2 regions of the Agromyces binzhouensis genome follow, and region 2 is predicted to be linked to the other one. Evidence: predicted binding sites of a transcription regulator. Region 2 holds the regulator's gene; the other holds the start of a gene.

Region 1 (10,927 bases), on a different contig from region 2:
GCCGGACGCGCCCGCTCCGCGCCACCGCACGACGAAGGGCGCCTCCCTGGGGAGGCGCCCTTCGCGCGTTGGTGCGGCTGCCGCCGCGGTGCGGACCGAGGGTCCGCGGCGGACTAGAAGTCCATGCCGCCCGTCGGGTCGGCGGGAACCGGCGCAGACTTCTCCGGCTTGTCGGCGACGACGGCCTCGGTGGTGAGGAAGAGGCCGGCGATCGACGCGGCGTTCTGCAGCGCCGAGCGGGTCACCTTGGCGGGGTCGATGATGCCCTGCGCGAGGAGGTCGCCGTACTCGCCGGTCGCGGCGTTCAGGCCGTGGCCCGCGGGGAGCTCCGAGACCTTGTTCGCGACGACGCCCGGCTCGAGGCCCGCGTTGAGGGCGATCTGCTTGAGCGGAGCCTCGATCGCGACCTTGACGATGTTCGCGCCGGTCGCCTCGTCGCCCGAGAGCTCGAGCTTGGCGAAGGCGACCTTGCCGGCCTGGATGAGCGCGACGCCGCCACCCGCGACGATGCCCTCCTCGACGGCGGCCTTCGCGTTGCGGACGGCGTCCTCGATGCGGTGCTTGCGCTCCTTGAGCTCGACCTCGGTGGCCGCGCCCGCCTTGATGACGGCGACGCCGCCGGCGAGCTTGGCGAGGCGCTCCTGGAGCTTCTCGCGGTCGTAGTCCGAGTCGGTGTTCTCGATCTCCGAGCGGATCTGGGCGACGCGGCCCGCGATCTGGTCGGGGTCGCCCGCGCCCTCGACGATGGTGGTCTCGTCCTTGGTGATGACGACCTTGCGCGCCTGGCCGAGCAGGTCGAGGGTGGCGTTCTCGAGCTTGAGACCGACCTCCTCGGAGATGACCTGGCCGCCGGTGAGGATCGCGATGTCCTGGAGCTGGGCCTTGCGGCGGTCGCCGAAGCCCGGCGCCTTGACGGCGACCGACTTGAAGATGCCGCGGATCTTGTTCACGACGAGCGTGGCCAGGGCCTCGCCGTCGACGTCCTCGGCGATGATCAGGAGCTGCTTGCCCGACTGGATGACCTTGTCGACGATCGGGAGCAGGTCCTTGATGTTCGAGATCTTCTGGTTGGCGATGAGGATGTACGGGTCCTCGAAGACCGCCTCCTGGCGCTCCGGGTCGGTGACGAAGTACGCCGACAGGTAGCCCTTGTCGAAGCGCATGCCCTCGGTCAGCTCGAGCTCGGTGCCGAAGGTGTTCGACTCCTCGACCGTGACGACGCCCTCCTTGCCGACCTTGTCGATCGCCTCGGCGATGATCTCGCCGATCTGCGGGTCGGCGGCCGAGATGGACGCGGTCGCGGCGATCTCCTCCTTGGTCTCGACCTCCTTCGCGGCGGAGAGGAGCTCCTCGGAGACGGCGGCGACGGCCTTCTCGATGCCCTTCTTGAGGCTGATCGGGTCGGCGCCGGCGGCGACGTTGCGGAGACCCTCGCGCACGAGCGCCTGGGCGAGCACGACCGAGGTCGTGGTGCCGTCACCGGCGACGTCGTCGGTCTTCTTCGCGACCTCCTTGACGAGCTCCGCGCCGATCTTCTCGTACGGGTCGTCGAGCTCGATCTCCTTCGCGATCGACACGCCGTCGTTCGTGATCGTGGGGGCGCCCCACTTCTTCTCGAGCACGACGTTGCGGCCGCGCGGGCCGAGGGTCACCTTGACCGCGTCGGCGAGCGTGTTGAGGCCACGCTCGAGGCCGCGGCGGGCCTCCTCATCGAAAGCAATGATCTTTGCCATGTGTGTCTCTCGTCCCTTCCCGGACGTCTAAGAACCGTGGGTTAGCACTCGAAACGAGCGAGTGCTAAACCGATTCTGGCACTCGCATGCGCCGAGTGCAAGCGAGGACGACGTCGGTTCGCGACCCGCGGACATGCGGAAGCGCCGCCGGGGGCATCCGGCGGCGCTTCCGAAGAATCGAACTCAGGCGGGGCGGACCGCCTCGGCCTGCGGGCCCTTCGAGCCGGAGCCCACCTCGAAGGTCACCTGCTGACCCTCTTCGAGGACCTTGTAGCCGGCCATGTCGATGGCGGAGTAGTGGACGAAGACGTCCTGGCCCCCACCGTCGACGGTGATGAATCCGTATCCCTTTTCAGCGTTGAACCACTTCACGGTTCCGTTCGCCATGCGTTGCTCCCATGTTGCCGTGTATCGAAGTCAGCACGTGCCGTCGGCTGTACCGGGCCGTCGTCGTGCCGACGTCGACGACGGGGACCGGCGTCGGGTGCTCACACGGGTGTTCGAGCGGCCGTTTCTAGATACTCACGGCGCGGCGGCCCCGCACAAGAGTTCCGGCGCCGCGAATGGTCGCAGAATGGCAACGATTCGCCGCGTCGTCACTCGGCGACGGCATCCGCGTAGTCCGCCCCCAGGACGACCACGAGCTGCATGCCCTGGTCGCCGAACTCCTCGGACAGCCGCACCTCGGCCTCGGGGAGCTGCTGCGCGACGCCTCGGGCGGCGCCCTCGAGATCGGCGGACGCGTAGTACACGACGGTCTGCTCGATGTCGGAGCGGTCGGCGTTCGAGGTGATGCCGACGGGAAGGCCCGCGGAGGTGAGCACCTCGCCCGCCCGAGCGGCGAGGCCCCCGGTCGTCGTGCCGTTGAGGACCGCGACGGTCACGTCGGGCGCGAGGGTGGGCTCCGCGGTCGGGACGTCCGAGGCCGGCGCCGTCGGCAGCACGGCGTCGTCGAAGTCGAGCCGCTGGTTGTAGGCCGCGACGGCGGCGATGCCGGCCCCCGCGAGCACGACGGTCGCGAGCGCCGCCCACGCGAAGGTCACCCAGCGGCGGCCGCGACGCGCCGGAGCACGGTGGGCGCCGACCCGGTCCATGCCGTGCGGGATCGAATCGAACCGGTCGCGTGGGAACTTCTGCACCTGTCGTCCAGTCGGTCGGGGCGCTCAGGCGAGCGGCCGGGCGGTCGGGATGGTTCGGCGCGCACGCGACTGCGCACGCGCGTCTCGCTGCCGCTGCAGGCGACCGATGAGCATCGGATCGAACCGCAGGGCGGCCGGCGAGTCGACGAGCGCGCCGAGGAGGCGATAGTACCGGGCGGCGGAGAGTCCGAGCTCGTCGCGGATGGCGTCGACCTTCCGGGCGGGGTCGCGCCACGGCCGTGATTCGAAGGCGAGGATGGCGCGATCCACCTCGTCGAGCCCGTCCGCGTCCATCGCACCTCGCTCCCCGCATCCGCCGTCGACCACATCCTAGGGAGCGGATGCCGGGAGCCTCCCCCGCGCGTCGGCGCGGCCCGAATGCGGGACCCGGGCTCGTCCTCGTCGGCACCGGGAACACCGTCGTACCGGGACACGTTGCACTCGACGTCTCGCAAAGCTGCGACGATGGAAGACGCCCCGCCGACCCCGAGGAGACTGCATGACGTACCAGGTGGACAAGTCCGACGACGAGTGGCGCGCGCAGCTCGCCGACGAGCAGTACGCCGTGCTCCGCGAGGCCGCGACCGAGCGCCCGTGGACGGGCGAGCTCCTGGACGAGGAGCGCGCCGGGATCTACGCGTGCGCCGCCTGCAGCAGCGAGCTCTTCAAGTCGGGCACGAAGTTCGACTCCGGCTGCGGCTGGCCGAGCTTCTACGAGTCGGTGCGGCCCGAGGCGGTCGAGCTCATCGAGGACACGTCGCTCGGCATGCTGCGCACCGAGGTGCGCTGCGCGAACTGCGGCTCGCACCTCGGCCACGTCTTCCCCGACGGCTTCGGCACCCCGACCGGCGACCGCTACTGCATGAACTCGATCGCGCTCGAGTTCACGCCCGAGTCCTGAACGTGGGAGCCGCCCGCGACGCCGTCCTCGCACGTCGCTCCTGGCCGAAGGTGACGGATGACGCGCCGGGCGACGCAGAGCTGGTCTCGCTGCTCGAGGCCGCGTCGACCGTCGCCGATCACGCCGCCCTCGCGCCGTGGCGCGTGATCGCGCTGCGCGGCGATGCGCGGGCCCGTCTCGGCGAGGCGCTCGTCGAGGCATCCGGATTCGATGGCGCCGCCGCCGCGAAGCTCGCGGCCAAGCCCATGCGCGCTCCCCTCCTGCTCGCACTGGTCGCGGTGCCACGACCGCACCCGAAGGTGCCCGCGTGGGAGCAGGAGGTGTCCGCGGCCGGCGTCGGTCACGCGCTGGCCCTGCTGCTCGACGACGCCGGCTGGGGCGTGATGTGGCGCACGGGGCCGTTCACCCGCCACCCGGCGGTGGCGCGGATGCACGGCCTCGCCGACGGCGAGCACCTGCTCGGCTGGCTCTACGTCGGCGGCCGCAGCACGGCCGACCGGCCGCAACGCCGCGCCGGGTCCCGCGTCGCGGAGCGGTTCACCGCCCTGACGTGACCTCGCCGGGTTCCCCGGCCTGCACCGACGGTCCGGCCTCTGCGGCGACGTGCCGCGCAGGCCGCCAGCGGATGCTCGCGAGCGCGACGGCCACGAGCGCGAGCACGGTCCCGCCGACCGTCGCGAAGCCCACCGGCCGCGCCGAGGTCGGAAGCAGCACGTCGAGCGCGAGCGCGGCAGCGAGCTGGCCGGCCACGAGGCCGAGCGCGAGCACGAGCACGCCCACCCGCCGAACCAGCACGGCCTGCGCCGCGATGAACACGCACCCGACGGCGCCCCCCGCGTAGAGCCACGGCGCAGTCGGGAACGCGGTCGGCCAGCCGACGGATGCCGCGTGCGCGAGCATCACGACGACGAGCACCGCGGTGCCCACCAGGAAGTTCATGAAGGTGGCCGCGAGCGCGCTCGTGGATGCGGTGCGGACGCGGCCGTTCATCGCCTGCTGCCAGGACGCCCCGATCCCGGCCGAGAACGGCAGCAGCATGAGCCAGAGCGGCACGTCCCCGGCGACCTGGGCGGACACCGCCCAGCCGATGGCGACGAGCGCCAGCGCGGCCCCCGCGATGCGGGTCGGGCTGAGCGGCCGGCGACCGCCAGGTCCCAGCCCGATCGCGTCGAAGACGACGCCGCCGAGGGTCTGGCCCGCGACGATGGCCACCGTGAACAGGGCCACGCCGAGGACGCCCACCGCGAGCCCCTGCGTCGCCACGAACCATGCTCCCGCGGTGCCGCCCAGGAGCATCCACCACGCGAGGCGGCCCGCCTGCAGCGCGCCCCGCAGGCGAACCAGGCCCCGTCTCCCCTCGGGCCAGGCGGCCGCGAGCAGCACGAGGATCACCAGGCCCGAGCCGAACGAGATCGCCGCGGCGACCGAGAAGTCGTCGAGCTCGCGCGCGAGCTCGCCGTTGACGCGCGACTGCAGCGCGACGAGCCCGCCGGACACGATCGTGAGCGCGATGGCCGCCCACATCGGCATCCGGGAGGACTCGGCGTGCGCGTGATGCTGAGCGCGGTCCGAGCCGGCAGGCGCGGCGGGAGGGGGCGCGGCCGGCCTCGGAGCCGGGCCGCCGGAGGATCTCGACATCGAGCCGGCTACGGGACTCGAACCCGTAACCACCGCTTTACAAGAGCGGTGCGCTACCAATTGCGCCAAGCCGGCAGGGACCCTGACATCCTACCGATGCCCGGGTCCGGCACGCACTGCGAGGGCCCGGCCGGCGGCCGGACCCTCGGAGTCGTGCGCGGTCGGCTCAGCCCGCCTCGGGCGTCGGCGTCGGCGTCGGCGTCGCCTCCGACTCCGAGTAGCTCTCGCCGGCGGCCTGGAGCACGAACGCCTGGAACTCGGCCGGGTCCTCGAGCGAGCCGACGTACTGCTTGCCGTTGACGAGCACGGTGGGCGTTCCCGTCACCGACGCGAGCTCGGAGTTCGGGATCGGCGCGGTGAGCGCCCGCTCCGTGGCATCCTGCACCCAGCTCTTGAACCGGGTGTCGTCGATGCACGAGTCGACCGACGAGGTGGCACCTGCCTCAGCGGCGATGTCCTTGATCTCGTCGTTCGTGAGCCCCGCGGTCAGCTCCTCGGGCTGGTTCTCGAACATGAGCACATTGAAGTCGAAGAACGCCTCGGGCGACTCCTCGGCCACGCACGCGGCGGCGTTCGCAGCACGGAGCGAGTACTGGGTGCCGGCGGACTTGTTCGTCAGGATCGCGATCGGGTGGATCTCGAGGGTCGCCGCACCCTGCTCGATCATGGTGCGCATCGTGTCGGAGTTGGTCGTCTCGAACTGGCCGCAGAACGGGCACAGGTAGTCGAGGTAGACCACGATGTTGGCGACCGTGCCGCTCTCGTCGGGCACCGTCGGGGTCGGCTGGCCGCCCGCGGGGATCGCGGGCGTCTCGACGGCCTCGATGCCGGCCTCGCCGCCGACGAGGAGGATGCCGTCGCTCGCCATGTTCTGCGGGCCGGGGCCCTCAGGCCGGATGCTGTTGAAGATCAGGCCGCCGATCAGCGCCGCGACCGCGACGATCGCCAGCACGACGCCGCCCTGGATGAGGAACTTGTTCCGGCGGTCGCGCTTGCGCTGCTCCTCCCGAAGGACGCGGGCCTTCTCGCGGGCCGCCTCGCGACGCTGGTTTCGGGTGGGGCGTGGCTCTGATCCGCCAGTGCTCATCGTGGGTCAACTCCGGGTCGCTGTGGGGGCGCGCGCGCATGAAGGCGCACGCACCGAAGAGTGTAGGAGCGATCACTGGGAATCGTCCAAACGGCGCCCGGACGCGGGCTGGACGCGGCAGCCGGCCCGGCGTCCCCCGGGGACGGTGCGGACGTCACGGGACGGGACGTCCAGCGAACCCATGGCATACTGAGGGGGCGTCGACATCGAAGTCGGCGTTTCCATTCACTACGGATCGTCCGGCACGTACCTGCCGGTGAAGGAGAACAGAACCATGGCGTCAGTCACGTTCGACAAGGCCACCCGCCTCTACCCGGGTGGCACCCGTCCCGCCGTCGATGCGCTCGACCTCGAGATCGAAGACGGCGAGTTCCTCGTCCTCGTCGGTCCCTCGGGCTGCGGCAAGTCCACCTCGCTCCGCATGCTCGCGGGCCTGGAAGAGGTCAACGAGGGCAACATCTTCATCGGCGACCGCAACGTCACCGACGTGCCGCCGAAGGACCGCGACATCGCGATGGTCTTCCAGAACTACGCGCTGTACCCGCACATGACCGTCGCCGAGAACATGGGCTTCGCACTCAAGATCGCGGGCGTCGGCAAGGAGGAGCGCGCCGCACGGGTCCTCGAGGCGGCCAAGCTGCTCGACCTCGAGCCGTACCTCAACCGCAAGCCCAAGGCGCTCTCCGGCGGTCAGCGCCAGCGCGTCGCCATGGGCCGCGCGATCGTGCGCCAGCCCCAGGTGTTCCTCATGGACGAGCCGCTGTCGAACCTCGACGCCAAGCTCCGCGTCCAGACGCGCACCCAGATCGCCTCGCTGCAGCGCCGCCTCGGCGTCACCACCGTGTACGTCACGCACGACCAGACGGAGGCGCTCACCATGGGCGACCGCATCGCGGTCCTCAAGGACGGCGTCCTCCAGCAGGTCGGCACCCCGCGCGAGCTGTACGAGCGGCCGAGCAACGTGTTCGTCGCCGGCTTCATCGGATCGCCCGCGATGAACCTGTTCCACGCGGAGCTGGTCGATGGCGGCATCAAGTTCGGCACCGCCACGGTGGACGTGCAGCGCGAAGCGCTCGCGACCGCCTCGAGCAACATCGTGACCGTGGGCGTCCGCCCCGAGGACATCCAGGTCTCGAACACGCCGGGCGAGGGCCTCGAGGTGAAGGTCGACCTCGTCGAGGAGCTCGGCGCCGACGGCTACCTCTACGGCCACTCCGAGATCGAGGGCAAGCGCACCGACATCGTCGCGCGCGTCGACGGCCGCAGCCACCCGTTCGCGGGCGACACCGTCTACCTGCTCCCGACCCCGAAGCACGTGCACGTCTTCGACGCCGAGTCGGGCGAGCGCCTGCTCAAGGAGGCGGTCGCCAGCTGACGGCATTCGTGATCGGATCGGCCGGGCTCCCTTCGGGGGCCCGGCCGATCCGCGTCCGTGGCCGGCTCGTCGCTCGCCGCCCCCGCTAGAGCATCAGGCCGAGCGGGTGCTCGAGGCGCTCGACGAGCGCAGCCATCCAGCGCGCCGCCAGCGCGCCGTCGATCACGCGGTGATCAGCCGACAGAGTCACGGTCATCACCGTCGCGACCTGCACCTCGCCGTCGACCACGATCGCGCGCGGCCCGGCCGCGCCGACCGCGAGGATCCCCGAGTGCGGCGGGTTGATGATCGCGGTGAACTCCTTCGTGCCGAACATCCCGAGGTTCGAGACCGCGAACGACCCGCCCTCGAGCTCGTCCTGGCGCAGCTGCCCGGCCCGCGCGCGCTCGGCGAGGTCTCGTCCCGCTGCGGCGACCGCACCCATCGAGAGTCGGTCGACGGCACGGATGACCGGGGTGACCAGCCCGCCGTCGATCGCGACGGCGATGCCGATGTCGGCATGCTCGAAGCGACGGACGGCGCGGTCGGTCCAGATCGCGTTCGCCTCGGGCACGTCGACGAGCGCGCCGGCGACGGCCTTGACGACGAAGTCGTTGACCGACACCTTCACGCCCACCTGTTCGACGACCTGCGCTCGCATGCCGAGCAGGGCGTCGAGCCGGACGTCGGCGACGACCTGGAACTGCGGAATCGTCGTGACCGACTCGGTGAGTCGACGGGCGATCGCGCGGCGCATCCCCGTGAGCGGCACGTCGGTGGCGCCGGCTGGAGGCGCGGTGTCCGTCGTCTGCTCGGCCGGAACGGGCCTGTCGGCGGCCTCCGACGCCGAGTGCTCCGAGCGCGATCCCGTCGAGGGCTCGGCGGCGATGGCGGCTTCGAGGTCGCGTCGGACGATGCGCCCTCCCGGCCCCGTGCCGCGGACTCCCTCGAGGTCGAGGCCGCGCTCGCGCGCCATCCGGCGCACGATCGGGCTCGCGAACCGTCGCTCGGGTCGGGCGTCGCCGGCCTCGGTGCCGGCGGTCTCAGCGGACGCCCGGCTCGCCGCTGGATCGGGGCTGGGTTCGCGCGCGGACTCCGCCACGGAGCCGGTCGGCGCGTGCTCGGTCGCCGCGGTCGACTCCGGTCCCGTGGTCGTCTCCACGGCCGCATCCGTCGACCCGCTCCCCTCGACGCCGGCGGCGCGCATGGCCGCCTCGGCGCTCTCGCCGGGCTCGGCGAGCACCAGGATCGGCGTGCCGACCTCGACGTTCTCGCCGACGGGCACGAGGAACCCGGCGACCGTCCCCGCCGCCTCCGATTCGTACTCCACGACGGCCTTCTCGGTCTCGACCTCTGCGATGGGCATGCCGAGCGACACCTCCGCGCCCTCCTCGACGAGCCACGACTGCAGCGCCGCCTCGGTGGATCCCGCCAGCACGGCGGGCATGCGGACGACCGTGCCCATCACGCACCGCCCATTCCCGCGCGGACGCGCTCGAGCCCGGCCACGATCTCCTCGGTCCGTGCGATCGCGGCCCGCTCGAGCACCTTCGAGATGCTCGGACTCGCCTCGCCGCCGGTGACGCGCTCGATCGGCTGGTCGAGCCAGTCGAAGTAGCGGCGCTGGATCTCGTCCGCGAGCCAGCCCCCGTAGGAGGTGCCGCGAGCGCCCTCCTCGACGATGAGCACGGCATTGGTCTTCCTGATGCTCGCGCCGATCGTGTCCCAGTCCAGCGACGCCCGGTCGAGCCAGCGCAGGTCGATGAGCTCCGCGTCGACGCCGGTCTGCTCGATCGCCTCGACGCTGTGGTGCACCATCGAGAGGTAGCTGATCACCGTCACGTCGGACCCCTGTCGCCGGATCGCCGCAGTGCCGGGCGGGATGACGTAGTCCAGCGGTCCCTCGGGCACGCGATCGGCGCGTCCGTAGAGGTCGACGTGCTCGATCACGAGGACGGGGTCCTCCAGTGCGAGCGCGGCGTTCATGAGGCCGACGTAGTCGGCGGCGTCCGAGGGCGCGACGATTCGCCATCCCGCGGCCGTGGCGAAGATCCCCGCCGGGTCCATCAGGTGCTGCGACCCGTAGCCCGAGCCCATCGCGACCTTCGTCCGGAGGACGAGGGGCACGGTGTTGTTGGCGCCGAACATGTGGCGCGCCTTGCCGATCTGGTTGAAGATCTGGTCCGCAGCGACCCAGACGAAGTCGGGGTACATGAACTCCACGACTGGGCGGAACCGGCCGTCCAGCGCCATCCCGCCGCCGAGGCCGCTGAAGGCGTTCTCGCTGATCGGCGTGCCGATGACGCGGTCGGGGCCGTGCTTCGCGACGAGCCCCTTCGTGGCGCCGTTCGTTCCACCGTTGAGGTGGTGCACGTCCTCGCCGAGCAGGACGATGCGCGGATCGGCCTCCATGCGGCGATCCATCACGCCGGCGACCGCCTCGACGAACTTCAGGTCGCGCCACGCCCGGTCGTGGTCGAGGGGCTCGGCGACGGCGAGGCCCTCGAGCTCGCTCGCGTCACCGCGGATGCCCGTGTCGACGACCGCCGGGTCCGGCCAGAGGTCCGGGCGGATGCGCCGCGTGCCCGCGTGGTCGGGATCGTCCTCCACGAGCGCGGCGATGGCGGACCGCATCGCCGCCTGCGACTGCGCGCGGACGTCGGCGACGCCGTCGTCGTCCAGGAGCCCGCGTCGGAGCAGTTCCGCGGCCACGCGGTCGAGCGGGTCGCGGGCCCGCCACCCGGCCTCCTCCTGCTTGGTGCGGTAACCGAATGCGCTACCCGGGTACGGGCCGTTCTGGTGGAGGAAGCGGTAGACCTGGGCCTCGATGATCGTCGGCCCGTCACCGCTGCGCATGCGCTCGGCCGCCTCGTTCATGGCGAGGTGCACGGCGAGCGGATCCATGCCGTCGACCCGCCAGGACGGGATGCCGAATCCCTGGCCGCGCACCGAGAACCGTGCATCCGCGGTCACCTCCTCGGCGTGCGTCGAGACGGCGTAGAGGTTGTTCTCGATGAAGTAGCAGACCGGGAGGTTCCACGCCGCCGCGAGGTTCATCGACTCGAGGACCGAGCC
Region 2 (10,927 bases):
CGTCGACGATGCGGCCGACGAGCGAGTGCCGGACGACGTCGTCGCTGGTCAGCCGGGCGAAGTGGATGTCGTCGACGCCGTCGAGGATGCGGGTGACGAGCCGCAGTCCGCTGGAGCCGCCCGGGAGGTCGACCTGCGTGATGTCGCCGGTGACGACCATCTTGGAGCCGAAGCCGAGCCGCGTGAGGAACATCTTCATCTGCTCGGGCGTCGTGTTCTGCGCCTCGTCGAGCACCACGAACGAGTCGTTCAGCGTGCGACCGCGCATGTACGCGAGCGGTGCGACCTCGACGGTGCCGGTCGCGAGCAGCTTCGGCACGAGCTCGGGGTCCATCATCTCGTTCAGCGCGTCGTAGAGCGGGCGCAGGTACGGGTCGATCTTCTCGGTCAGCGTGCCCGGGAGGAACCCGAGCCGCTCACCCGCCTCGACCGCCGGCCGGGTCAGGATGATCCGGTTGACCTCCTTGCGCTGCAGCGCCTGGACGGCCTTCGCCATCGCGAGGTAGGTCTTGCCGGTGCCCGCCGGGCCGATGCCGAACACGATGGTGTGCTCGTCGATCGCGTCCACGTAGGCGCGCTGGCCCTCGGTCTTCGGCCGGATCGACTTGCCCCGGCTGGAGATGATGACCTGTCCGAGCTGCTCGGACGGTCGGGCATTCGGGTCGGCGTCGAGCATGCGGGCCGAGCTCCTCACTTCGATGGGTGTCGGGTCACCGCCGCCGCGGACGAGCTCGAGGAGCTCCTCGACGAGGCGGCGCACGCGCATCCGGTCCTCGGCGTCGCCGCGGATGGCGATCTCGTTGCCGCGCACGTGCACGTCGACGCCGGGGTACTCCCGTTCGATCGTCGTGAGGAGGCGGTCCTGCGGCCCGAGGAGCCGGACCATGGCGATGCCGTCGATCTTCAGTCGCTCCTCGTCGGAGCGGACCTCGGATCCGGAGAGCGGGAGGTCCCCCGCGTCGTCAGCCGCCAAGCGATCCCTCCCTGAGGCCGCCCCCGAGGACGTGGGCGTGCACGTGGAACACGGTCTGGCCCGCGTCGGGGCCGGTGTTGAAGACGAGTCGGAACTGGCCGCCCGCCAGGTCGTCGGCGATGCCCTTGGCCACCGAGACGAGCTCGGCGAGCAGTTCGGGGTCGTCGGCGGCGAGCTCGACGACGTCGCGGTGCCGTCCGACGCGCGGGGTCACGATCACGTGGACCGGCGCCTGCGGTGCGATGTCGTGGAACGCGATGACGCGGTCGGTCTCGGCGACCATCTTCGCCGGGATCTCGCCGGCGGCGATGCGCTCGAAGACCGTGGGTTCAGCCGTTCCGCTCATCCCTCCATCGTAGCGACGGATGGGTCACCACCGCCCGAGCGCGACCGAGAGGACGGCGATGGCCGCTGGGCCCGCCGTCGAGGTGCGCAGCACCGAGTCCCCGAGGCGGACCGGCTCGGCGCCGGCCTCGACGAGGCGGTCGATCTCGGCGGGGTCCATGCCGCCCTCCGGGCCGACGACGAGCGCGAGGTCCCGGCCGTCCGGGCGGATGCCGCTGAGCGGCGTCTCCGCGCCGGGGACGAGCAGCAGCATCCGCGCGCCCTCGAGGCGCCCGGGCAGTTCGCGCGTCGACGCGACCGGCTCGACCGCCGGGATGCGGGCGCGGAGCGACTGCTTCACGGCTTCGCGCACGATGCTCGCCCAGCGGGCGCGTCCCTTCTCGGCCGCCTTCGGGCCCTCCCAACGGGAGACCGAGCGGGTCGCGGACCACGGCACGATGCGGTCGACGCCGAGCTCCGTCGCGGCCTGCACGGCGAGTTCGTCGCGGTCGCCCTTCGCGAGGGCCTGCACGAGCATCAGCCGGGGCGAGGCCGCCGGCTCGTCGGCCACCGTCTCCACCTCGATCGCGAGCCGGCGCGGCTCCGCGGAGGTCACCGGGCCGCGCACGACGCGGCCCCGCCCGTCGCCGATCGAGACCTGCTCGCCGACGCGCAGCCGGGACACCGTCACCGCGTGGCGCGCCTCGTCGCCGTGGAGTTCGACCGCATCGCCGGGCCGCACCGCGGCGAGGTCGAGCGACTCGTCGAGGTAGAGGTGGCTCATCGCGGCATCCGCCCCGCCGTCAGCCCAGGAACCGGTCGCGCAGGCGCGCGAAGAGCCCCTGCTGGAAGTGCCCGAGCTGGGGCGGCTGCGCCTTGCGCTGCTTCGCCAGCTGCTCGACGAGCTCGCGCTCCCTGTGGCTGAGCTTGGTCGGCGTGACGACGTGCACCGCGACCTTCAGGTCGCCGCGTCCGCTTCCGCGGAGGTGCGTGATCCCGCGGTCCTTGACGGTGAGGATCTCGCCCGACTGCACGCCGGGCTTCAGCTCGAGGTCGACGTCGCCGTCGAGCGCGGCGACCTTCGTCGAGGTTCCGAGCACGGCATCGGTCATCTGCACCTCGAGGGTGCAGAGCAGGTCGTCGCCGTTCCGGCTGAACACCTCGTGGTTCCTGACCTTGATCTCGAGGTAGAGGTCGCCGTTCGGGCCGCCGGCCGGGCCGGCCTCGCCGGAGCCCGGCATCTGCAGTCGCACGCCCGTGTCGACCCCGGCGGGCACGTCGACGGGGACCGTGCGGCGGGCGCGCACGCGGCCCTGGCCCTGGCAGGTGACGCACGGCGTGGCGATGATGGTGCCGTAGCCCCGGCACGAGCCGCACGGGCTCGAGGTCATCACGTTGCCGAGCAGCGACCGGACCGCCCGCTGGATGTGGCCGCTGCCGCCGCAGATGTCGCACGTCACGGGCGAGGTGCCCGGCTTGCAGCACGAGCCGTGACAGGTCTCGCAGACCACGGCCGTGTCGACCTCGAGGTCGCGGTGCGTGCCGAAGATCACGTCGTCGAGTCCCACCTCGAGGCGGATGAGCGCGTCCTGGCCGCGCTCGCGGCGCGACCGCGGCCCGCGGCTGGCCTGCCCCGCGCCGAAGAACGTCTCGAAGATGTCGCCGAAGCCGCCGAACCCGGCACCGCCGGCGCCGAACCCGCCCTGCCCGCCGAGGTCGTACTGCTGGCGCTGCTTCGGGTCGGAGAGCACGTCGTACGCGTGCGTGACCTCCTTGAACCGCTCGGACGCCTCGGCGCCCGGGTTCACGTCGGGGTGGAGCTCGCGCGCGAGCCGGCGGTACGCCTTCTTGATCTCGTCCGAGGAGGCGTCGCGTGCGACGCCGAGGACCTCGTAGTGGTCGGCCACGTGAGGCGGGTTCCTTTCGATTGCCGGTGACGGACGCCGCTGGGCGGCCCCGTGCGGTTCAGCTCTCGCCGAGCGTGCGGGAGAGGTAGCGGGCGACCGCGCGGACGGCGGCCATGCTCTGGGAGTAGTCCATGCGGGTGGGCCCGACGATGCCGAGCCGCGACACGTCGCGCCCGGGGACGGCGAACGAGGTCGACACCACGGAGGTGTCGCCGAGCCCGAACGCGGCGTTCTCGCGGCCGATGCGCACGGCGATGCCCTCGTCGGCGGCCATCTCGCCGAAGAGCCGGAGGATGACGACCTGTTCCTCGATCGCCTCCATGACACCGAGGATGTTCCCGGCGAAGTCCTGCTCGGTGCGCACGAGGTTCGCCGCGCCGGCGACCACGAGCCGGTCGGACCGGACGATCTTCGCCTGGTCGGCGAGCGTCGCCGCAAGCGTGTGGAGCACCTCGGCGTGGGCGCGGTCGGCGTGCTCGGTCTCCGCGGACAGGGCCGTCGCGGCATCCGCCATGGTGAGGCCGGCGGCCACCTCGTTGAGCCGGTCGCGCAGCCGGGCGAGCGTGGACTCGTCGGCGGGCTGGTCGAGCTCGGCGAGGCGCTGCTCCACCTGGCCGCTGTCGGAGATGAGGATGCAGAGCACGCGCGTCGGCGCGAGCGAGACGAGCTCGACGTGCCGCACGCGGGCGCGGGCGAAGCTCGGGTACTGCACGACGGCGAGCTGGCGGGTCAGTTGCGAGACGAGGCGGACCGTTCGACCGAGCAGTTCGTCGAGGTCGTTCGACTCGCCGAGGAAGGTCTCGATGGCATGCCGCTGCGTGGCCGACAGCGGGCGGATGTCGGTCAGCTGGTCGACGAACACCCGGTAGCCCTTGTCGGTGGGGATGCGCCCGGACGACGTGTGCGGGGCCGCGATGAGCTCCTCCTCCTCGAGGAGGGCCATGTCGTTGCGGATGGTCGCCGCGGACACGCCGAACTGGTGGCGCTCGACGATCGTCTTCGAGCCGACGGGCTCGCGCGACTCGACGTAGTCCTGCACGATCGCGCGGAGGACCGCGAGACTGCGTTCGGAGACCATGACCCTCGCTTCCCTCGACCGATCGGACCCGGACGACGCGTGCTTGGCACTCCGCCCACGTGACTGCTAATCATATCGCGAGATTCAGGGTGCACACCGTTGCCGGGCGGTCCGCCGCGCCGATAGCGTGTGCATCGTCCCGTACCCCGCGTGGCCCCCCGGCCGCGGCACGTGCGCTTCCCCACATCGAAAGGCTCCCGACATGACCGACTCCAACCTCCCGCCGCAGGATCCGAACGCCGCACCGCAGCCGACTCCCGCGGCCCCGCTCTCGCACGAGCAGGACGTCCAGTGGGGCTCGTTCGCCCACCTCGGCGGCATCCTCGGCATCCTGCCGTCCCTCATCATCTGGCTCGTCTTCAAGGACCGCGGCTCGTTCACGAACACCGAGGGCAAGGAGGCGCTGAACTTCCAGATCACGCTGGTGCTCGCCACCGTGGCGCTCTGGGTGCTGACGACGATCATCACCGTCGTCACGTTCGGGTTCGGCGCACTCTTCGGCTTCCTCACCTACATCCCGTGGATCCTCGGCGTGATCTTCTCGATCATCGCCTTCATGACCGCGAAGGACGGCAACCACTACCGCTACCCGTTCGCCATCCGCCTCATCAAGTAGGTCGCCGGGCGGGCCTTCGACGCGCCGGTCGGGCATCCCTCGACCGGCGCGTCGGCGTATGCCAGCATGAGGGAACGTCCCCTGTCCGGGCGCGACCACAGAGGAGCACGCATCATGTCCGACGCACCACCTCCCACCCCGCCGACGCCGCCCGCAGGCGGCCCGCCGCCGCCCCCGCCCGGCGGCCCGACGCCGCCCCCGCCTCCCGGCGGCGGCGCCTACCAGCAGAACCAGCCGCTCAGCCCGGCCGACGAGAAGCTCTGGGCCACGCTGATCCACATCGGCGGCATCCTGTTCGGGTTCCTGCCCGCCCTGATCGGCTACCTCGTCCTGAAGGACAAGGGTCCCTTCATCCGCGAGCACACCGCGACGGCGCTGAACTTCCAGATCACGCTGCTGATCGCCTACGTCGTGGGCTCGATCCTCACGTTCGTGATCATCGGCATCTTCCTGCTGCTCGCGGCCTGGATCGCCGCGATCGTGTTCGGCATCATCGCCGCGATCAAGGCCAACAACGGCGAGTACTACGTGTACCCCGTCGCGATCAAGTTCGTGAGCTAGTCCTCGAGCAGGCGCCGCACGACGGCGTCAGCCAGCAACCGCCCTCGTCGGGTCAGCGCGAGCCGCCCGGCGAGGGCGGTTCGCGCGTCCACGAGCCCGTCGGCGATGAGGCCGGCGACCGCGTGCCGGCCGCCCGCGTGCAGGCTCGACACCTCGACGCCCTCCCTGATGCGCGTCGCGAGCAGGATGCGCTCGGTCTCGCGTGTCGCGTGGTCGAGCGCCTCGCGGCCGACCGCCGGCGAGACGCCCGCAGCCAGGCGCTCGGCGTAGGCCGCTGGGTGCTTCGCGTTCCACCAACGCACGCCGCCCACGTGGCTGTGCGCGCCGGGCCCGACACCCCACCAGTCGTCGCCCCGCCAGTACCCGAGGTTGTGCCGCGACCGGTGCGCGGCATCCGCCGCCCAGTTCGAGACCTCGTACCACTCGTAGCCGGCCTCGCCGAGCAGTTCGTCGGCGAGCTCGTACATGTCGGCCGCGAGGTCGTCGTCGACGGCCGGCAGTTCGCCGCGGCGGATCCGCCGGGCGAGCTTGGTGCCGTCCTCGATGATGAGCGCGTACGCGCTCACGTGGTCGGGGCGCTCGGCGAGCACGGCCCCGAGGCTGGCGCGCCAGTCCGCGAGCGATTCCCCCGGCGTGCCGTAGATCAGGTCGAGGCTGACGTCCAGGCCCGCCTCGCGCGCCCACCCCACGACGAGCGGGATCCGCGCCGGATCGTGGGTCCGGTCGAGCGCGGCGAGCACGTGCGGCTGAACCGACTGCATGCCGAACGACACCCGGGTGAACCCGCCGTCCGCGAGCCGCCGAAGGTCGTCCGCGTCGACCGAGTCCGGGTTGGCCTCGGTCGTCACTTCGGCGCCGTCCGCGATGCCGAACGCACCGCGCACCGCGCCCAGCATCCGGACGAGGTCGGCGGCGGGCAGCAGCGTCGGGGTCCCGCCGCCGAAGAACACCGTCGCGGCCGGGCGGTCCGGCGCGCCGGACGCCGCGAGCACGTCGCGCGCGAACCCGAGCTCGGCGGCGGCCTGGTCGGCGAAATCCTCCTGGCGCGCACCGCGCAGCTCACCCGACGTGTACGTGTTGAAGTCGCAGTACCCGCACCGCACGCGGCAGAACGGCACGTGCAGGTACACGCCGAACGCGCGGGACGCGGCATCCGTCGTCGCACTCGCCGGGAGCAGGCCGTCGGCCGGAGCCGGGTCGGCGATCGGGAGCGGCCCCGCCATCAGACGGGGAACGCGGGATGCAGCGCACGGAGCTCGCGCTTCGTGAGCTCCCGCCGACGCCGGCGCACGAGCGGGCCGAAGACGCGCCGCAGGCCGCCGTTCGGCTCGAACGCCGACCGGATCGTCAGCCAGACCGAGTCGTCGTCGCGGTGCTCGAGGATGAACGACTCCTCGCCGTTCTCCGAGGCGTCGCCGGTCGTCCCGTGGGCGAAGCCGATCCGATTCGGCTCGTCGACGACGTAGACGACGAGGACCGGGGTCGCGTGCGAGCGGAGCCGGCCGTGCCGCCTCAGCGTGGCGGTCATCCCGGCGCTGACGTACGGCGTGCCGTCGGGGCCGAACCGCTGCTCGACGCGCGCTGCGGGTTGCTCGGGGAGCGGCGCGCCGGTCTCGTCGTACGCGATGCCCGTGTACTGCGCGCCCGTGCCGGGCGAGGCATCCACCACGGTGAAGCCGGCGCCCTGCTGGATGCCCCAGGTCATGAGCGACTCGGCCGCCGCCTCGAAGCGCTCCCGGCCGGAGCCCAGCCGCACCGAGTCCTCGGCCGGCGTGAACCCCGCGGGCGGGTAGCGCAGAAGGTCGGGGTCGAGCGTCGCGCCGATCGCGCCGTAGGTCACCGACTGATCGGTGAACGTGCTGCGTCGAGTCATCCGAACATCGTACTTCGACGGCCCGCCACGGCCGGAATCGGCGCGGATCAGGCCCTGCCCGGGACGCCGCCGACGCGGCGTCGGCGGCACGGTCACGAGTCCGGCGTAGGCCCCACGTGCCCCTCATCCTCGCCTCCTCCTTCCCGATATCCCCGATCACGGAGTCGCGGAGGGACGTGTTGCCGCACCCCACCGCCCGGAGTAGCCTTCGGCCTGAGTCGAGACCGCCCGTGTCGAGGAGGTCCGCGTATGAGAACGACATCGTTCCGCTGTCGGATCGGGATCCACAAGTGGGTGCTCCACCGTGAGCCCGACACCGAGCCGTACTACGAGTGCGCTCGTTGCGCGAAGGTGCGGGTCGTCGAACTGACGATGATCGGAATGGGCGACGGCGGGATGCTCGGCTAGAACGCCGATCCTCGCCGAACGGCGGCAGCCTCGGGCCCAATCACGTCCTGCGCCTCGGGGTCCGTCCGGGTCCTACTTCTTGGCGTCCTTCTTCTCGGTCTCCCCGCTCAGGGCGGCGATGAACGCCTCCTGGGGCACCTCGACACGGCCGACCATCTTCATGCGCTTCTTGCCCTCCTTCTGCTTCTCGAGGAGCTTGCGCTTGCGCGTGATGTCACCGCCGTAGCACTTCGCGAGGACGTCCTTGCGGATGGCCCGGATCGACTCGCGCGCGATGATGCGCGCCCCGATCGCCGCCTGGATGGGCACCTCGAACTGCTGCCTCGGGATGAGCTCGCGAAGGCGCCCCGTCATCAGCACGCCGTACGCGTAGGCCTTGTCGCGGTGCACGATCGCGCTGAAGGCGTCGACCTGCTCGCCCTGGAGCAGGATGTCGACCTTCACGAGGTCGGCGGCCTGGTCGCCCGCGGGCTCGTAGTCGAGCGAGGCGTAGCCGGCGGTCTTCGACTTCAGGTTGTCGAAGAAGTCGAACACGATCTCGCCGAGCGGCATGTGGTACCGGATCTCGACCCGGTCCTCGCCGAGGTACTCCATGCCGAGGAGCGTGCCGCGGCGCGACTGGCAGAGCTCCATGATCGTGCCGACGTAGTCCTTGGGCGCCAGGATCGCGGCCTTCACGATCGGCTCGCGAACCTCGGCGATCTTGCCGCCGGTCGGGAACTCGCTCGGGTTCGTGACCGTGACGGTCTTCTTGTCCTCGGTGGTCACCTCGTAGACCACGGACGGCGCGGTCGCGATGATGTCGAGGTCGAACTCGCGGCGGAGCCGCTCGGTGACGATCTCGAGGTGGAGCAGGCCCAGGAACCCGCAGCGGAAGCCGAACCCGAGCGCGACCGACGTCTCGGGCTCGTAGACGAGCGCGGCATCCGAGAGCTTCAGCTTGTCGAGCGCCTCGCGGAGCTCGGGGTAGTCGCTGCCGTCGATCGGGTAGAGGCCGGAGAAGACCATCGGCAGAGGTTCGGTGTACCCGGCGAGCGGCTCGGCCGCCGACTTGGCGGAGGTCGTCACGGTGTCGCCCACCTTCGACTGGCGGACGTCCTTCACCCCGGTGATGAGGTAGCCCACCTCGCCGACGCCGAGGCCCTTCGTCGGGGTCGGCTCGGGCGCGCTCACCCCGATCTCGAGGATCTCGTGCGTGGCGCGCGTCGACATCATCTGGATGCGCTCGCGCGGGTTCAGCTGGCCGTCGACCATCCGGACGTAGGTGACGACGCCGCGGTAGCTGTCGTACACGGAGTCGAAGATCATCGCCCGCGCCGGGGCGTCCGCATCGCCCGTCGGCGCCGGGATGCGCTCGACGACCCGGTCGAGCAGGTCCTCCACGCCCATGCCGGTCTTGCCGGAGACGCGCAGCACGTCGTCGGGCGAACCGCCGATCAGGTCGGCGAGCTCGCGCGCGTACTTCTCGGGCTCGGCCGCCGGGAGGTCGATCTTGTTGAGCACGGGGATGATCTCGAGGTCGTTCTCGAGCGCGAGGTAGAGGTTCGCGAGCGTCTGCGCCTCGATGCCCTGCGCGGCGTCGACCAGCAGGATCGCACCCTCGCACGCGGCGAGCGAGCGCGAGACCTCGTAGCTGAAGTCGACGTGGCCGGGCGTGTCGATCATGTTGAGGGCGTACGACGTGTCGCCGACCTGCCAGGGCATGCGCACGGCCTGGCTCTTGATCGTGATGCCGCGCTCGCGCTCGATGTCCATGCGGTCGAGGTACTGGGCGCGCATGTCGCGGTCGGCGACGACGCCCGTGATGCCGAGCATGCGGTCGGCGAGCGTCGACTTGCCGTGGTCGATGTGCGCGATGATGCAGAAGTTGCGGATCAGCGCGGGATCGGTGGCGGCGGGCACCGGTGGGGCAGCGGCTCTCGGAGACATCCCGTCGATTCTCCCATGCGGGCGATCCCACTTTCGACGGATGCCGCCCGAGGGCCCCCGGACTACGCTGAATCGCACCATGACCGTGCTCGATGCCCCACTCGTCGGACGGGTCCAGCCGTCCGCACTGCGCCCCGTGTTCGTCTCGTTGCGGGTCGGACTCCACGTCCTCGTGGTCGGCCTGACGTTGTTCGTCCTCGCGCGCGCGGTGCTCGCCGGCGGCGAGCAGCTCGTCGCGATCTCGATCCTCTCGATCGCCTTCATCGGCGCGTACCTCGTGGGCGTGGTCACGGCGCACCAGGTCGTGACGCCGTGGATGCGCGCGGCCTGGCTCATCATGCTGCTGGGACTCTGGCTGGGGCTCAGCGCGCTGACCCCGGACGCGGCCTTCCTGGCGTTCCCGCTGTTCTTCCTCGAGCTGCACGTGCTCCCCGCGCGATGGGCGGTGCCGCTCGTCGCCGTCACCTTCGTACTCAGCGTGTGGAGCTCCACCTCGCAGCTCGGGTTCGAGGTCGGCAGCGTGCTCGGACCGCTCATCTCGGCGGGCGTCGCGGTGATCATCGGGCTCGGCTACCGCGCGATGGCGGTCGAGACGCGCGAACGGCAGTCACTCATCCTCGACCTGCTCGCCACGCGCGAGGAGCTCGCGGCGGCCAGCCGCGAGGCCGGCACGCTCGCGGAGCGCGAGCGCATCGCCCGTGAGATCCACGACACCGTGGCCCAGGGGCTGTCGAGCATCCAGATGCTGCTCCACGCCGCCGAGCGCGACGTCGCCGACACGAGCACGCGCGACAAGCTCCGCCTTGCCCGTGAGACGGCGGCCGAGAACCTCCAGGAGACGCGCCGCTTCATCCGCGAGCTCACGCCGCCGGCGCTCGACGAGCAGACCCTGCCGGGCGCGCTCCGCCGCCTCGCGGATGCCACGAACGAGCAGGCGCGCCAGGCGGGCTCGCGCACGCGCATCGCCTTCTCCTTGAGCGGCGACCCGGTCCCGCTCCCCATGTCGATCGAGGCCACGCTCCTGCGGCTCGCGCAGGGCTCGCTCTCGAACGTCGTCAAGCACGCCGATGCGGCGCGCGCCGAACTCACCCTCAGCTACCTCGGCGACGAGGTCGCGCTCGACGTCGTCGACGACGGCGTCGGCTTCGACCCGTCGGCGCTCGGGGGCGACGACGAATCCGTGCCGTCGTTCGGGCTCCGCGCCATCCGCCGCCGCGCCGAGAGCCTCGGCGGCACGGTCGACGTCGAGTCGACGCCC

Evidence for each region. Region 2 encodes HrcA, which represses chaperone genes, less so after heat shock. Its sites were predicted from a motif close to TTNGCACTCGNNNNNNNCGAGTGCNAA; they were not measured.
Region 1: a site for HrcA is predicted at 1,775-1,801, ahead of groL (chaperonin GroEL). Genes of this name have one in related genera too.

What each region holds. Positions count from the first base shown of each region.
Region 1 covers NZ_JBHXVJ010000010.1:54,027-64,953, forward strand. Annotated here, with positions in the region: gene groL (chaperonin GroEL) at 114-1,733, opposite strand; gene ACFVHK_RS16300 (cold-shock protein) at 1,917-2,120, opposite strand; gene ACFVHK_RS16305 (LytR C-terminal domain-containing protein) at 2,330-2,872, opposite strand; gene ACFVHK_RS16310 (DUF3263 domain-containing protein) at 2,897-3,166, opposite strand; gene msrB (peptide-methionine (R)-S-oxide reductase MsrB) at 3,372-3,773, shown strand; gene ACFVHK_RS16320 (nitroreductase family protein) at 3,776-4,327, shown strand; gene ACFVHK_RS16325 (DMT family transporter) at 4,311-5,303, opposite strand; tRNA gene ACFVHK_RS16330 (tRNA-Thr) at 5,414-5,486, opposite strand; gene ACFVHK_RS16335 (DsbA family protein) at 5,578-6,498, opposite strand; gene ACFVHK_RS16340 (ABC transporter ATP-binding protein) at 6,773-7,873, shown strand; gene ACFVHK_RS16345 (dihydrolipoamide acetyltransferase family protein) at 7,959-9,317, opposite strand; gene ACFVHK_RS16350 (alpha-ketoacid dehydrogenase subunit alpha/beta) at 9,317-10,927, opposite strand, start outside.
Region 2 covers NZ_JBHXVJ010000005.1:193,204-204,130, forward strand. Annotated here, with positions in the region: gene ACFVHK_RS10460 (PhoH family protein) at 1-886, opposite strand, end outside; gene ACFVHK_RS10465 (histidine triad nucleotide-binding protein) at 963-1,319, opposite strand; gene ACFVHK_RS10470 (16S rRNA (uracil(1498)-N(3))-methyltransferase) at 1,344-2,081, opposite strand; gene dnaJ (molecular chaperone DnaJ) at 2,101-3,204, opposite strand; gene hrcA (heat-inducible transcriptional repressor HrcA) at 3,263-4,282, opposite strand; gene ACFVHK_RS10485 (DUF4870 domain-containing protein) at 4,485-4,898, shown strand; gene ACFVHK_RS10490 (DUF4870 domain-containing protein) at 5,013-5,459, shown strand; gene hemW (radical SAM family heme chaperone HemW) at 5,456-6,682, opposite strand; gene ACFVHK_RS10500 (DUF1990 family protein) at 6,682-7,332, opposite strand; gene ACFVHK_RS10505 (hypothetical protein) at 7,582-7,740, shown strand; gene lepA (translation elongation factor 4) at 7,813-9,669, opposite strand; gene ACFVHK_RS10515 (sensor histidine kinase) at 9,749-10,927, shown strand, end outside.